2 regions of the Streptomyces aureoversilis genome follow, and region 2 is predicted to be linked to the other one. Evidence: riboswitches for the same ligand, from Rfam matches in the RefSeq annotation. Region 2 holds a riboswitch; the other holds the start of a gene.
What was found. A riboswitch is a leader RNA that binds a small molecule or an ion and turns the genes downstream of it on or off. The one in region 2 is predicted to bind thiamine pyrophosphate.
Positions count from the first base shown of each region.

Region 1: linked by a shared signal. The riboswitch ahead of ACFPP6_RS31415 (thiamine ABC transporter substrate-binding protein) and the one ahead of thiO (glycine oxidase ThiO) in region 2 are both predicted to bind thiamine pyrophosphate.

Region 1 covers NZ_JBHSKJ010000024.1:35,057-42,733, reverse strand. Annotated here, with positions in the region: gene ACFPP6_RS31425 (phosphatidate cytidylyltransferase) at 1-251, shown strand, start outside; gene rlmN (dual-specificity RNA methyltransferase RlmN) at 416-1,525, shown strand; TPP riboswitch at 1,592-1,699, shown strand; gene ACFPP6_RS31415 (thiamine ABC transporter substrate-binding protein) at 1,695-2,795, shown strand; gene ACFPP6_RS31410 (ABC transporter permease) at 2,771-4,486, shown strand; gene ACFPP6_RS31405 (ABC transporter ATP-binding protein) at 4,486-5,529, shown strand; gene ACFPP6_RS31400 (DMT family protein) at 5,623-6,546, opposite strand; gene ACFPP6_RS31395 (hypothetical protein) at 6,692-7,677, opposite strand, start outside.
Region 2 covers NZ_JBHSKJ010000009.1:40,320-47,996, reverse strand. Annotated here, with positions in the region: gene ACFPP6_RS17300 (phytoene desaturase family protein) at 1-243, shown strand, start outside; gene ACFPP6_RS17295 (hypothetical protein) at 295-1,365, opposite strand; gene metF (methylenetetrahydrofolate reductase [NAD(P)H]) at 1,407-2,324, opposite strand; gene thiE (thiamine phosphate synthase) at 2,478-3,128, opposite strand; gene ACFPP6_RS17280 (Rv2175c family DNA-binding protein) at 3,270-3,635, opposite strand; gene ACFPP6_RS17275 (NAD(P)/FAD-dependent oxidoreductase) at 3,696-4,865, opposite strand; TPP riboswitch at 5,060-5,171, shown strand; gene thiO (glycine oxidase ThiO) at 5,170-6,369, shown strand; gene thiS (sulfur carrier protein ThiS) at 6,405-6,605, shown strand; gene ACFPP6_RS17260 (thiazole synthase) at 6,615-7,415, shown strand; gene pknB (Stk1 family PASTA domain-containing Ser/Thr kinase) at 7,513-7,677, shown strand, end outside.

The DNA.
Region 1 (7,677 bases), on a different contig from region 2:
TCGCCGGTGCTCTGTGCATGCAGTTCCTGATCGACGGCGGCGTGTGGTGGGAGGGGCTGCTCCTCGGCCTCGCCGTGGCCGTCAGCGCCACGCTGGGGGACCTCGGCGAGTCCATGATCAAGAGGGATCTCGGGATCAAGGACATGGGCGCCCTGCTGCCGGGGCACGGCGGCATCATGGACCGGCTGGACTCGCTCCTGCCGACCGCGCCCGTGGTGTGGCTCCTCATGGTCGTCTTCGTCGGCTCCTGAGCGGAGCCGGGTACCCTGGAAGGGCTCGCCGCTGTGCGGCGGGCCCTTTTCCGGCCCCGCGCCTGCGGGGGTGCCCCTGTGAGATCTCCGGGTTCCGGCTCGTCCTGCCGCTGGCTCCGCGATTGCGGAGGTCATCCGCCGTCGTCAATGAGGTGTTTTTGCTCATGGCCCCCGCGCCTGGAGAACTGACGTTCGTCGCCCCCCGTGGGGCCAAGCTGCCCCCGCGGCACCTTGCCGACCTCTCGCCCGCCGAGCGCCGCGAGGCCGTCTCCGCGATCGGTGAGAAGCCGTTCCGCGCCAAGCAGCTCTCGCAGCACTACTTCGCCCGGTACGCGCACGACCCGGCCGCATGGACCGACATCCCGGCGGCGGCGCGCGAGAAGCTCGCCGCCGAGCTGCTGCCGGAGCTCATGAGCGTCGTGCGTCACATCTCGTGCGACGACGACACCACCCGCAAGACCCTCTGGCGGCTGCACGACGGCAAGCTGGTGGAGTCCGTGCTGATGCGCTACCCCGACCGGGTCACCATGTGCATCAGCTCGCAGGCCGGCTGCGGCATGAACTGCCCGTTCTGCGCCACCGGCCAGGCCGGTCTGGACCGGAACCTGTCGACGGCCGAGATCGTCCACCAGATCGTGGACGGCATGCGCGCGCTGCGTGACGGCGAGGTCCCCGGCGGCCCCGCGCGGCTGTCCAACATCGTCTTCATGGGCATGGGCGAGCCGCTGGCCAACTACAAGCGGGTCGTCGGCGCCATCCGCCGCCTCACGGACCCCGAGCCGGACGGCCTGGGGCTCTCCCAGCGCGGCATCACGGTCTCCACGGTGGGCCTGGTCCCGGCGATGCTGCGCTTCGCCGACGAGGGCTTCAAGTGCCGTCTGGCCGTCTCCCTGCACGCACCGGACGACGAGCTGCGCGACACCCTGGTGCCGGTCAACACGCGCTGGAAGGTCCGCGAGGTCCTCGACGCCGCGTGGGAGTACGCGGAGAAGTCCGGCCGCCGGGTCTCCATCGAGTACGCCCTGATCCGTGACATCAACGACCAGGCATGGCGCGGCGACCTCCTGGGCCGGCTCCTCAAGGGCAAGCGCGTGCACGTCAACCTCATTCCGCTCAACCCCACCCCGGGGTCGAAGTGGACGGCCTCGCGCCCCGAGGACGAGCGGGCCTTCGTCGCGGCGATCGCCTCGCACGGGGTGCCGGTGACCGTCCGCGACACCCGCGGTCAGGAGATCGACGGCGCCTGCGGGCAGCTGGCAGCAGCCGAGCGCTGAGCCTGGTCCGCAGGTCAGACACAGTTCCATGGGGAGGGCACTGATACGGTGCCCTCGCACAAATGAACAATCCGACAGGGGAGCGCCCACGGGGCGCTGAGAGTGCGGCACGGCCCGCAGACCCTCGGACCTGATCCGGGTCATACCGGCGTAGGGAGTCAGCTCGATCATGAACACCAACCTGCGGCGTGCCGCCGGCGCAGTCGCCGTCGGCGTGCTCGCCCTTCCGGCCCTGGCCGCGTGCGGCGGCTCGGACGGCTCCGGGGGCTCCGGCACGTCCGAAGGCAAGGACAAGACCGTCACCCTGGTCTCGCACAACTCCTTCGCGGCGTCCGAAGAGGTGCTCAAGCAGTTCACCCGGCAGACCGGGTACAAGGTGAAGGTCCTCAAGGGCGGCGACGCCGGCCAGGCCGTCAACCAGGCCATCCTGTCCAAGAGCCACCCGCAGGGCGACGTCTTCTTCGGCGTCGACAACACCCTGCTCTCCCGTGCGCTCGACAACGGCATCTTCGCGCCGTACGAGGCCAAGGGCCTGGACCGCGTCCCGAGGAAGCTCCAGGCCGACGCCGGCCGGCACCGGGTCACGCCCATCGACACCGGCGACATCTGCGTCAACTACGACCGCGCGTACTTCGCCGGTCACAAGCTGGCCCCGCCGACGTCCCTCGACGACCTGATCAAGCCCGAGTACAAGAACCTGCTCGTCACCGAGAACGTCGCCACGTCCTCCCCGGGGCTCGCCTTCCAGCTCGCCACGGTCGCCAAGTACGGCGACGACGGGTGGCAGGACTACTGGAAGAAGCTCAAGGACAACGGCGTCGAGGTCGTCGACGGCTGGGAGCAGGCCTACAACGAGCGCTTCTCCGGCTCCGCGGGAGGCAAGAAGGCCAAGGGCGACAAGCCCCTCGTCGTCTCCTACGCCTCCAGCCCGCCCGCCGAGGTCCTGGGCGTGAAGCCGCAGCCCGCGGAGGGCCCGACCGGCGTCGCCACGGGCACCTGCTTCCAGCAGACGGAGTTCGCCGGGCTGCTGAAGGGTGCGAAGAACACCGAGGGCGGCAAGGCCCTGATCGACTTCCTGCTGAGCCGTACGTTCCAGGAGGACATGCCGCTGCAGATGTTCGTGAAGCCCGCCAACCAGGACGCCAAGCTGCCCGAGGTGTTCACCAAGTACGGCGCGCAGGTGAACGAGCCCGGCACCATGGCCCCCGAGAAGATCGCCAAGAACCGCGACCAGTGGGTCAAGGCATGGTCCTCGCTCGTCCTGAAGTAGGGCCGGGGGCCCCGGCACGGGGCCCCGCACGAGGCCCCGGCCGGGGCGTTCGGGGGACAGCGGTGCGGCTCGGCCTCATGGCCCTGCCGCTCGCCTTCTTCGCGGTCTTCTTCGCCTACCCCGTCGCCTCGATCGTCTCCCGGGGGCTGAAGGACGGCGGGCAGTGGCAGTTCGGCCGCATCGGCGAGGTCGTGACCGACCCGGCGATCGGCCACGTGCTGTGGTTCACCACCTGGCAGGCGGCCGCCTCCACCGCCCTGACCCTCGCCCTCGCCCTGCCCGGGGCGTACGTCTTCGCCCGGTTCGACTTTCCCGGCAAGCGCACGCTGCGCGCCGTGGTGACCGTGCCGTTCGTCCTGCCGACCGTCGTCGCCGGCTCGGCCTTCCTGGCGCTGCTCGGGCGCGGGGGGCTGCTGGACGAGTGGTGGGGGGTGCGCCTCGACACGACCGTCTGGGCGATTCTGCTCGCCCACGTGTTCTTCAACTACGCCGTGGTCGTCCGCACCGTGGGCGGCCTGTGGGCCCAGCTCGACCCGCGCCAGGAGGAGGCGGCCAGAGTCCTGGGCGCGGGGCGCTTCACGGCCTGGAGGCGGGTCACACTGCCGGCGCTGGCGCCGGCGGTGGCCGCCGCGGCCCTCATGGTCTTCCTCTTCACCTTCACCTCCTTCGGCGTCGTGCAGATCCTCGGCGGTCCCCGCTACGCCACGCTGGAAGTGGAGATCTACCAGCAGACCGCCCAGATGCTCGACCTGCCGACGGCAGCCGTCCTGACGCTGCTGCAGTTCGTGGCCGTCGCCGCGCTGCTGGCCGTGCACGCATGGACGGTGCGGCGGCGTGAGGCGACCCTGAAGCTGGTCGACCCGGCGCGCACGGCGCGGCGCCCGCGGGGCGCGGCCGAGTGGGCGTTCCTGGCGTCCGTCCTGGCGGTCGTCGCCGTGCTCATCCTCGCCCCGCTCGTGGTCCTCGTGCTGCGCTCCTTCGACGGCCCGGACGGCTTCGGGTTGGCCTTCTACCGCGCCCTGGCCTCGGCGGACGGCAACAGCGGCACGTTCGTCGTCGCCCCGCTCGAGGCAATCGGCAACTCGCTCGCGTACGGCTTGGCGGCCACGGCCATCGCGGTCGTCATCGGCGGGCTCGCGGCTGCGGCGCTGACCCGGCGCGAGGGGCGGCTCGTGCGCGGCTTCGACGCCCTGCTGATGCTGCCCCTCGGCACGTCCGCCGTGACGGTCGGTTTCGGCTTCCTCATCAGCCTGGACGAGCCGCCGCTGGACCTGAGGGCGTCCTGGATCCTGGTGCCGCTCGCACAGGCCCTCGTGGGCGTGCCGTTCGTCGTACGGACCGTGCTGCCGGTCCTGCGCGCCGTGGACGTGCGGCTGCGCGAGGCCGCCGCCGTGCTGGGGGCCTCGCCCGTGCGGGCGTGGCGGGAGGTGGACCTGCCCCTGGTCGGCCGTGCCCTGGGGGTAGCGGCCGGCTTCGCGTTCGCCGTGTCGCTGGGCGAGTTCGGGGCCACGGTCTTCATCGCCCGCCCCGACAGCCCCACGCTGCCGGTGGCGGTGGCCCGGCTCCTGGGCCGCCCCGGGGAGCTCACCTATGGGCAGGCGATGGCCCTGAGCACGATCCTGATGCTGGTGTGCGCCGCGGCGCTGCTGGTGCTGGAACGTATCCGCACCGACCGTACGGGGGAGTTCTGATGGCCCTGCTGCGACTGGAGAAGGTCGACGTCCGCTTCGGGGAGCGCGCGGCGCTCGACGCGGTGGACCTGGAGGTCGCCGAGCACGAGATCGTCTGCGTGCTGGGCCCCAGCGGCAGCGGCAAGTCCACGCTGCTGCGCGTGGTGGCCGGCCTTCAGCGTGCGGATGCCGGGCACGTGCTCCTGGCGGGGCGCGACCAGAGCGGCGTTCCCACGCACAGGCGCGGGGTGGGCCTCATGTTCCAGGACCACCAGCTGTTCCCGCAGCGGGACGTGGCGGGCAACGTCGCCTTCGGGCTGCGCATGCGCGGCATGGGGCGGGCCGAGACGGCACGGACGGTCGCCGAGCTGCTGGAGCTGGTGGGGCTGCCCGGTGCGCAGCGCCGCTCCATCGCCGCCCTGTCCGGCGGCGAGCAGCAGCGGGTGGCCCTCGCGCGGGCCCTCGCGCCGCAGCCCCGGCTGCTGATGCTCGACGAGCCGCTCGGGCAGCTGGACCGCGGCCTGCGGGAGCGCCTGGTCGTCGAACTGCGCGACCTCTTCGGCCGGCTGGGCACCACGGTGCTGGCCGTCACCCACGACCAGGGCGAGGCGTTCGCCCTCGCCGACCGCGTGGTCGTGATGCGTGACGGACGGATCGCTCAGGCCGGCACGCCGCTGGAGGTCTGGCGCCGCCCGGCCTCCGAGTTCGTGGCCCGCTTCCTCGGCTTCGACAACGTCGTCGAGGCGACGGTCGGCGGCGAGAGCGCGGACACCGTGTGGGGGAAGGTCCCGGTGCCGCCCGGGTCGCGGCAGGGCGCGGGCCGGCTGCTCGTGCGGCCTGCCGGAGTGCGCCTCGTGCCGGAGACGGAGGGGCTCCCGTGCACGGTCACCGGGCGGACGTTCCGGGGCGACCACGTCGTGCTGATGCTGCGCCCCGCGGACGGCCCCGTGCTGGAGGCGGCGTGCGGGCTGCACGGGGCCCCCGCAGTCGGCGACCGAGTAGGTGTCGCCTTCGACGTCGCGGATGTCGTCGTGCTGGACGACGCCGGTATCGCGAACAGCTGAGCTGAGCAGGACCTCTGCCGCCTCGCCGAACCCCTCCGGGCGGACACGCCTGAGCCCCGGCTGCCGGTGCGGCGGCCGGGGCTCAGGCGGTGGTCAGCGGACTGCCGACGGGTGGAGTTCCTGGGGTTCGGGTTCGGCCTCCACGGGGGTGTCCGGCTCGCCGAACCAGGCGACCGCGACGGCGCCTGCCACCGCCAGGACGAAGCCGAGAACGGCGACCCAGGCGAAGCCGGGGCGCGAGTTGTCGCCGAGCAGCAGGACGCCGATCATGCCCGGGAGAATGGTTTCGCCGACCACCAGCGCGGCCGTGGCACCGTTGACCGAACCGATCTGCAGCGCCACCGTGTGCAGGTACATGCCGACTGCACCCGATATGAGGATCGCGTAGAGCGCCGGGTCGGCGATCAGCTTCGGCAGGTCGAACGGGTCGATGCCGTCCAGGATGCGCACGCCGACACCGATCGCACCGAAGCCCAGACCGGACAGCAGACCGGCCAGGATTGCGGCCCGCCCGCCGAGCAGGCGGACGGCCACGGTGCCGCCGCCCATCAGCACCACGGAGATGATCAGCAGCCACCAGTGGGTGGACATCGGCGTATCGCCGCCGCCCTCGTGGCCCGCCGCCGTCGCCAGCAGCACCAGCGCCGAACAGACGACACCGATCGACGCCCACTCGGGCTTGGTCAGCCGGATGCCCAGGAGCTTGATGCTCAGCAGTGCGGTCACGACGAGGTTGGCGCTGATGACCGTCTGGGAGAGGAAGAGCGGCAGCATGCGGGCGGCGAGGGCGCCGAGCCCGAAGCCGAGGAAGTCGAGGAACGTACCGACCATGAACTCCCACGTCACCGCGGCCTTCGCGGTGGAGGACAGGCTCGGTCCACCGTGCTGGGTGGTGCCCGTCGAGGAGGCCTTTTCGGCCTCCCGCCGGGCAGACTTCCGCGAGCCCACGGCTTGCAGGACCGAACCTGTGCCATAACAGGCCGATGCCGCGACAGCCGTAACAAGGCCGATGATCACCAATAGCTCCGTTCGCCGGATATCCGTCGTGCTCCTCAAGCAGACGCGCAATTCGGCGACGAAGTTGCCTTGAGTCAAGAACTGGTCAAGAACTGTTGTGTTGCAGCCGCTCGGCGGGCCCCGGACCCGGGCCCGCCCGGCGTGCTCACCGCGACATGGGCAGCGTGACGAGCTCCGCGATCGCCCATGTCAGAGGCGTCAGAACGGCCAGCAGCACGCCGGTGCGCAGGATGGCCGCCCCGCGCAGCATGGAGGCGGGAATGCCGAGACGCTGCAGGGCCGCCGTGGTGCCGGTCCGGTTCTGCCGGCTGTCCAGGGCCGCGGTGATGGCCGTGGCCGTGACGCACGCCATGACGAGCGCCGCGCCGAGACCGGTGAGGGGGCCGAAGGGGCGCGGCCCGGAGGAGTCCCATGCCGCGCCGTAGAGTTCGGCGGCGGCCAGGGCGCCCGAGGCGACCGCGCACAGCACGCCCAGCGGACGACCGATACGGGTGGCGGCGTCCTGCAGTATCCGGCCGGCCAGCAGCCGCACCGCGCCGGGCCGCCCGGCGGCGAGCAGGACGCCGCACCAGTGGGTCAGCCCGGGGCCGGCCAGCACGAGCCCGAGAGAGGCCAGGAGCCACCCGCCCAGCACGCCGGGGGAGGTGCCGTCCGTCCCGCCGGGCAAGGAGATCAGCCTGTCGGGGTCGGGCGCGGGGCCGTGCCCCACGTACGCCTCCAGGGCGAGCCCGACCGCGATGATCGCGATGCCCCACGGGAGGCCGGCGTAGACGGGTCTGGGCTGCACGGGGCCCGGAGCAGGGGCGGGCGACGGCGCCTGGGGCCCCTCCGACGGCGCCTCGGCGCCCTCCACCTCCTCTGCGCCTTCCGAAGGCTCCACGGCGGGCTGCTGCACCCGGGCAGCGGCCTCCCGCCGCGGGTGCAGAGCGAGGACGCAGGCGCCCGCCGCGAGGGCGGGCAGGAGGCCGAGCAGGGTCAGCGCCGCGCCCCACGGCAGGTGCACCTGCCCGTCCAGCAGCCGTCTCGCCGAACCGCTCAGCGGGCCGCCGATGTCACCGCGGAGCACCTTGTAGAGCAGCAGGGCGAAACCGCTGCCGAGCGTGCACGAGATCGCCGTCGACGCCGCCGCGA
Region 2 (7,677 bases):
GAGGTGCGCACGCCCGCCGACACCGAGCGCGCGACGGGCGCCGAGGGCGGGGGCGTTCCGGCGCCGGTGCTGGCCGGTGGCGGGGGCGCGTTCCTCCGGGCCGCCAATGCGACGTCGCTGCCGGGCCTGTACCTGGCGGGCGGATTCGCCCACCCCGGCGGCGGGCTGGCGCACGCGGGGATGGCCGGGACGATGGCCGCGGGCCTGATCGTCTCCGGGGCGGACTGGCGCGGCTCCCAGTAGGAGGCGGTTCCCCGCGTGGGGCCCCGCCGCTTCGGCGGCGGGGCCCCACGGTCAGTAGCGGGGCTGCTCGTTGTGGTGCTCGGTGTACTGCTCGCCGTAGCCCGGCCCCTGGCCCTGTCCCTGTCCCTGTGCGGGGAGTTGCTGGGGGTAGCCGGGGTAGGGCTGCTGGGCGTAGCCCTGCGGGACGGGCGGGTAGTCGCCGTCGCGCTGCTGCGGCACCCAGACGCCGCCGGGCGGGGTGTCCGTGTCGTACTGCGGGGCGGGTGCGTAGGCGTCGGCGGGGTGGCCGCCCATGCCGTAGGGCTGCGGGGCGGATTGCTGGTACTGCCCGTAGGAGTCGTACGGCTCGTAGGCCTGCTGCCGGCTGCCGATGTAGGGGTCGGAGTACGCGGCGTACTGTCCCTGCCCGTAGTCGAATTGGCCGGGCTCGGCGGGCGCGCCGGGCGCCGCCGGGACCTGGGTGCCGTAGGGGTCGGCGTACGGGGCGGGGCCGTGGTCCGGTGCGGGAGCGGAGGCGGCGCCGTAGCCGCTGTCGCCGTAGCCGCCGTAGGCCGCGTCGCCCGTGGCGCCGGGGGCGGGGACGTCGTGCGGCTGGTGGCCGGTGCCGGGCAGGCCGGGGTCGCTCGCGGGCTCCGCGAGCGGGGGGACGGCGGGCATGGCCGCGGTCTCGTCGAGCGGCGGGGCCTCCGCCCGCTCCGTCCTGCGGCGGCGGCCGGCGCGCGGCTCCTTCGGGGCGTCGTCCTCAACGGCCGGCTTCCCGGCACGCCTACCGGACTTGACACCTCTTCCGGACCTACCGCCCGTACCGGACTTCTCCTCCGTACCGGACTTGCCGAACTCGCCTGCGTTGTCGATGTTGCCGCCCTTGTCCCGGCGGAGCGCCCAGCCGCGGGAGAAGCCCCGGCGGAAGGAGAGCGTCACGTACGTCTGCCCGACGGCGAAGGCCACCGCGCCCGCCCCGATGACCGCGACGGACGGGATGACGACTCCCGCGACGACGCCGAGGAAGCCGGCGAAGGCGAGGAGGCGCCAGCGCAGTCGCGCCTTGTACTGCAGCAGCACTTCGCCGAGCAGCCAGAGCGCGACGACGCCGAACGCGATGTAGAGGACCGTCCAGCCCATTTACGCCCCTCTCGTGGCCGCCGCCTTCGAGGGGCCGGCCGTCAGGACCGCTGGTGCAGTCCCAGATTCTCGTAGATTTCCAGCGTCGCCGTGGAGTGGTTCAGGGTAATGAAGTGCAGCCCGGGAATCTCCTCGGCCATCAACCGAGCGCACAGCTCCGTGGCGTACTCGATCCCGATCGAGCGTACAGCGGCCCGGTCGTCCTTGACCGCGAGGATCCGCTCGGCCAGCGCCGGGGGGAACGCGGCATTGCTGAGCTGCGCGAACCGCTCGATCTGACGGACGTTGGTGACGGGCATGATCTCAGGGATGATCGGGGTGTCGCAGCCGGCGGCGGCCACCCGGTCGCGCAGCCGGAGGTAGTCCTCCGGGTAGAAGAACATCTGGGTGATGGCGAAGTCCGCACCCGCGCGGCACTTGTCCACGAAGTACCGGATGTCGGTGTCCCAGTCGGTGGAGCGCGGGTGCATCTCCGGGAAGGCGGCGACGCCGACGCAGAAGTCGCCGGACTCCTTGATGAGGCTCACGAGGTCGGCGGCGTAGTGCAGGCCGTCGGGGTGACGCACCCACTCGCCCATGGGGTCGCCGGGCGGATCGCCGCGCAGGGCGAGCATGTTGCGGATGCCGACGTCGGCGTACTGGCCGATGATGTTGCGCAGCTCGGCCTTGGAGTGGTTGACGGCTGTCAGGTGGGCGACGGGCGTGAGCGTCGTGTCGGTCGCCATGCGCTCGGTCACCCGCACGGTGCCCTCGCGGGAGGAGCCCCCCGCGCCGTAGGTGACGGACACGAAGGTCGGGCCGACGGCCTCGATCCGGCGGATGGCGTCCCAGAGGGTGCGTTCCCCCTTCTCGGACCTCGGGGCGGCGAACTCGAAGGAATACGACCGCTCGCCTGAGGCGAGCAGCTCACGCACCGTGCGCGCGTGGTCTGTCCTGGTGGAGGCGGTGCCAAGGGCCATACCGGCAAGTTAACCAGCGCTCCCCGCGGCCCCCAACCCACTTCTGCGATTTGCCCGATAGGCCAGTATCCCGTCCGGCATGCGGACGGATCTTCATGTTCCGTTGATGCTCCGTTGACGTTCCCGGGCCGCCGAAAGGGACCGGGCGTGGCCTCAGAGGCGCTCGCGGACCCGCTCGGCCAGCTCCGCGGCGGCCGCTCCGGGGTCGTCCGCCTCGGTGATCGCGCGGACCACGACGACCCGGCGGGCGCCCGCGTCGAGCACCTGCTCCAGATTGCCCAGATCGATGCCGCCGATCGCGAACCAGGGGCGCTCGGTGCCCAGGGCCGCCGCGTGGCGGACCAGGGGCAGGCCGGGGGCGTGGCGGCCCGGCTTGGTGGGGGTGGGCCAGCAGGGGCCGGTGCAGAAGTAGTCCACACCGGGCTCGGCGGCCGCGGCGTCCACCTCGGACCCGGCGTGCGTCGACCGGCCGATCAGGACGTCCGCGCCGAGGATGGCGCGGGCGGCGGGTACCGGCAGGTCGCCCTGGCCGAGGTGCAGCACGCCGGAACCGGCGGCGTGGGCGACGTCGGCACGGTCGTTGACCGCGAAGAGCTTGCCGTGGCGCCGGGCGGCGTCGGCGAAGACCGCGAGGTGCTCCAGCTCCTCGCCCGCCTCCATGCCCTTGTCGCGCAGCTGGACGATGTCGACACCGGAGGCGAGGACCGCGTCGAGGAATTCCGGCAGGTCGCCCTGGCGCTTGCGGGCGTCGGTGCACAGGTACAGCCGGGCGTCGGCGAGCGCGTCGCGGGCGGTGGCGGACATCGGGTGGTTCCCCCCGGGTCGGCGGTGTGCGGGCGGGGGCGGGCCCCGCCCGCACACCGGACGGTTCTGACGGGCGCGGTCACCGCGCCCTGAAACGGATCGGGCCCCGGAACGGACCGGGCCCGCGGGCTTCCCGGCGGCTCAGACGGCGAGCGCCTGGGCGCGCCGCTTCACCTCCGTGCCGCGGTTCTCCCGCAGGGCGTCCGCCGGGGTGCCCGGCAGGGTCTCGTCGGCGGTGAACAGCCACTCCAGCATTTCCTCGTCGCTGAAGCCGTCGTCCCGCAGCAGCGTCAGGGTCCCGGCCAGGCCCTTGACGACCTTGCCCTCGCCGATGAAGGCGGCGGGCACCATGAGCACCCGGTTCTCACCTCGGCGCACGGCGATCAGCTGGCCCTCCTTCACCAGCTGCCGCACGCGCGTCACCTCCACGCCGAGCTTCTCGGCGATGTCGGGGAGGTTGAGCCAGGCGGGAACAAGCGCGTCGATCTTTGCGTCAATCTCGGTCACGGGACAAGCCTGCCATCTGGCGCTGACAGCCGGTAGCCGGGTTGACCCGACCCGGGCGCGTCACAGCGCCGCGGCCTTCAGCGGCACCGACGCGTCGGCGGCCTTGGCGCGGTCCAGCAGGGCGCCCTTCTCGATGAGCTTGCGGCCCTGGGCCAGGTCCCTGGGACGGCCGACGGCCAGCAGGGCGACCAGGACGCCGGCGCGCAGCCAGCACACGCTCCAGGCGGCGCTCGCGGGGTCGCCGCGCCACAGCAGCTCGTCGGCGGCGGCGTGGTGGCCGACGTACTGCACGAACCGCCCGAACTGCTCGGACCAGAAGTACGGCACCGGGTCGTACGACGGCCCCTCGGCCGGGCCCAGCACGATGTTCGCCGCAACGGTCCGCGGGCCCTGCATGGCGTTGTCCCAGTGGTGCACGAGCAGCCGCTCGCCGTAGCGGGCGGAGGGGAACGACGCGCAGTCGCCGACCGCGTAGACGCCGGGCAGGGAGGTGCGCAGCCGCTCGTCGGCGAGGACGGCGCGGTCCTCGCCGAGCGCGATGCCGGAGCCCTCCAGCCAGCCGGTCGCGGCCCGCGCCCCGACGCCGACGACCACGGCGCCGGCCGTCAGCCGGGTGCCGTCGGCCAGCACGACCGCGTCGTGCTCCACGGCGGTCACCCGCGCGCCGAGCATCAGCCGGGCGCCGCTCTCCTCGTACCAGGGGGCCATCCGGGCGGCGACCTCGGCGGGCACGGCGCCGGCGAGGACGCGGTCCGCGGCCTCGACCACGGTCACCGCGCAGCCCGCCTCCCGGGCGGCCGTGGCGACCTCGGCGCCGATCCAGCCCGCGCCGACGGCCACGACGTCGTGCTGCGCGGCCAGGACCGGGCGCAGCCGCACGGCGTCGTCGAGGGTGCGCAGCAGGTGGACGTTGGGCAGGCCCTCGCTGCCGGGCAGCCGGACGGGCTCGGCGCCGGTGGCGATGACCAGGACGTCATAGGGGACCGGCCCGGCGGCGGTGTCCACCAGGTGCTCGGCCGGGCGCAGGCCGGTGGCCTCCCGGCCGAGCCGGAGGTCTATCCCGAGCAGGTCGAAGTCCACCTCGAACGCGGAGCCGTCGGCCTTGCCCAGCAGGACGGCCTTGGAGAGCGGGGGCCTGTCGTACGGAGGGTGCGGCTCGGCGCCCAGCACGGTGACGGTGCCGGCCCAGCCGAGCTCGCGCAGGGCGACCGCGGTCTGCACGCCGGCCATTCCGGCGCCCACGATGACGACGCGCCGCTCACGGGCGGCAAGTGGTTCTTCCCGGTGCTCGCTCACCCGATCACTGTAGGACGACGGCCGTGCGCGACCGGGGCCAGGGCCTGCCCGGCGGGTCTCCTCCCGCGCCGCGGAGCGCCTCGGTCCGGCCTTCCGGTGGGTTCGCGGCCCGTACTAGGGTGGCCGGTGCACGCACTCGCGGGAGCCCGGACGACCGGGCTGAGAGGGAGGCTGGACGGCCTCCGACCGTACGAACCTGATCCGGGTCATGCCGGCGAAGGGAGGGGCTGGACACCTCATGGCCGCGTCGACGACCACACCGGGCGCACCGACCGCGCCGACCGTTCCCGCCTGCGACGTCCTCGTCGTGGGCGGCGGGCTCATCGGGCTCGTCACCGCCTGGCGCGCCGCGCAGCGCGGGCTGCGGACCGCCGTCGCCGACCCCGCGCCGGGCGGCGGCGCGGCGCGCGTCGCCGCCGGGATGCTGGCGGCGGTGACCGAGCTGCACTACGGCGAGGAGGCGCTGCTCGCCCTCAACCTGGCCTCCGCGCGCCGCTATCCGGACTTCACGGCGGAGCTGGAGGAGGCCAGCGGCGTCGCCACCGGCTACCGGGCGTGCGGCACGCTGGCCGTCGCCCTCGACGCCGACGACCGCGAGCACCTGCGCGAACTGCACGCTCTGCAGCAGCGCTCCGGCCTGGACTCGCAGTGGCTCACGGGCCGCGAGTGCCGCCGCCTGGAGCCGATGCTCGCGCCCGGCGTACGCGGGGGGCTGCGGGTGGACGGGGACCACCAGACCGATCCCCGCAGGCTCGCGCGGGCGCTGCTCACGGCCTGCGAGCGGGCCGGGGTCGCCTTCCACCGCTCGGGGGCCGCCCGGCTGCTGCTCTCCGGGGACCGCGCCACGGGCGCCGAGCTCGCGGACGGCCGCCGCGTCGCCGCGGAGCAGGTGGTGCTCGCCGCGGGCAGCCGCAGCGGGACGCTCGCGGGCGTCCCCGCCGATGTCCTGCCGCCCGTGCGCCCCGTCAAGGGCCAGGTGCTGCGGCTGCGCGTCCCGGACGCGTACGCGCCCTTCCTCTCCCGCACCGTGCGCGCGGTCGTCCGCGGCGGGCCGGTGTACCTGGTGCCGCGCGAGAACGGCGAGCTCGTCCTCGGCGCGACCACCGAGGAGCTCGGCTGGGACACCACGGTCACCGCCGGCGGCGTCTACGAGCTGCTGCGCGACGCCCACGAACTGGTGCCCGGCATCACCGAGCTGCCCCTGGTGGAGACCTCCGCCGGGCTGCGCCCCGGCTCCCCCGACAACGCCCCCCTCCTCGGCCCGACCGCCCTGCCCGGGCTGCACGCCGCCACCGGCCACCACCGCAACGGCGTCCTCCTCGCCCCGCTGACCGGCGACGTGATGGCCGAGGTGCTGACCACCGGGCGCCTCCCCGAGGAGGCCCGCCCCTTCACCCCCCGACGCTTCTCGAACGCGCTGCAGGAGCTGCCCGTATGAACCCCAGCGACCCCACCGACAACCCCGAGGCCCACATGGGCATCAGCGTCAACGGCGAGCACCGCGAGGTGCCGCACGGCCTGACCCTGGGCGGTCTCGTGGCGAGCATGACCACCGCGCCCGGCGGCGTGGCCGCCGCCGTCAACGAGGCCGTCGTGCCGCGCGGCCAGTGGGCCGCCACCCGGCTCGGCGCGGGCGACCGCGTCGAGGTCCTCACCGCAGTGCAGGGGGGCTGATCAGCGCTGATGGCGGACGATCTGCTCACCATCGCCGACACCACCCTCGGCTCCCGGCTGATCATGGGCACCGGCGGGGCGCCCAGCCTCGACGTCCTGGAGCGCGCGCTGCTCGCCTCCGGCACCGAGCTGACCACCGTCGCGATGCGCCGCCTGGACGCGAGCGTCCGGGGCTCGGTGCTGTCCGTGCTGGAGCGGCACTCCATCCGGGTGCTGCCGAACACGGCCGGCTGCTACACCGCCGGCGAGGCCGTCCTGACCGCCCGGCTGGCCCGGGAGGCGCTCGGCACGGACTGGGTCAAGCTCGAAGTGATCGCCGACGAGCGCACGCTGCTGCCGGACCCGATCGAGCTGCTCGACGCCGCGGAGATCCTCGTGGACGACGGCTTCACGGTGCTGCCGTACACCAACGACGACCCGGTCCTCGCCCGCAAGCTGGAGGACGCCGGCTGCGCGGCGATCATGCCGCTGGGCTCGCCCATCGGCTCCGGCCTCGGCATCCGCAACCCGCACAACTTCCAGCTGATCACCGAGCGGGCCGGGGTCCCCGTGATCCTCGACGCGGGCGCCGGCACGGCCTCCGACGCGGCGCTCGCCATGGAGCTGGGCTGCGCCGCGGTGATGCTCGCCTCCGCGGTGACCCGCGCGCAGGAGCCGGTGCTGATGGCGGAGGCGATGCGGCACGCCGTGGAGGCGGGGCGGCTGGCGTACCGGGCGGGACGGATACCGCGGCGGCACTTCGCCGAGGCGTCCTCTCCTGCGGAGGGCTTGGCACGTCTCGATCCGGAACGTCCGGAGTTCGCTCAGTAGCGGGGGCTCCGCCCCTGACCCCTTTTGTCCTCAATCGCCGGAAGGGCCGATTTTTACCGGGTCAGGGCTTCGTCCCGGCCCCTTTTAGACTCGTCGCGTGGATACGACGCTAGGGGACCCGTTGGTCGGGCACACGCTCGACGGCCGCTACCGGGTCGAGGCCCGCATCGCCGTGGGCGGGATGGCCACGGTCTACCGTGCCCTCGACACCCGGCTCGACCGGGTGCTCGCGGTCAAGGTGATGCACCCCGGCCTCGCCGCC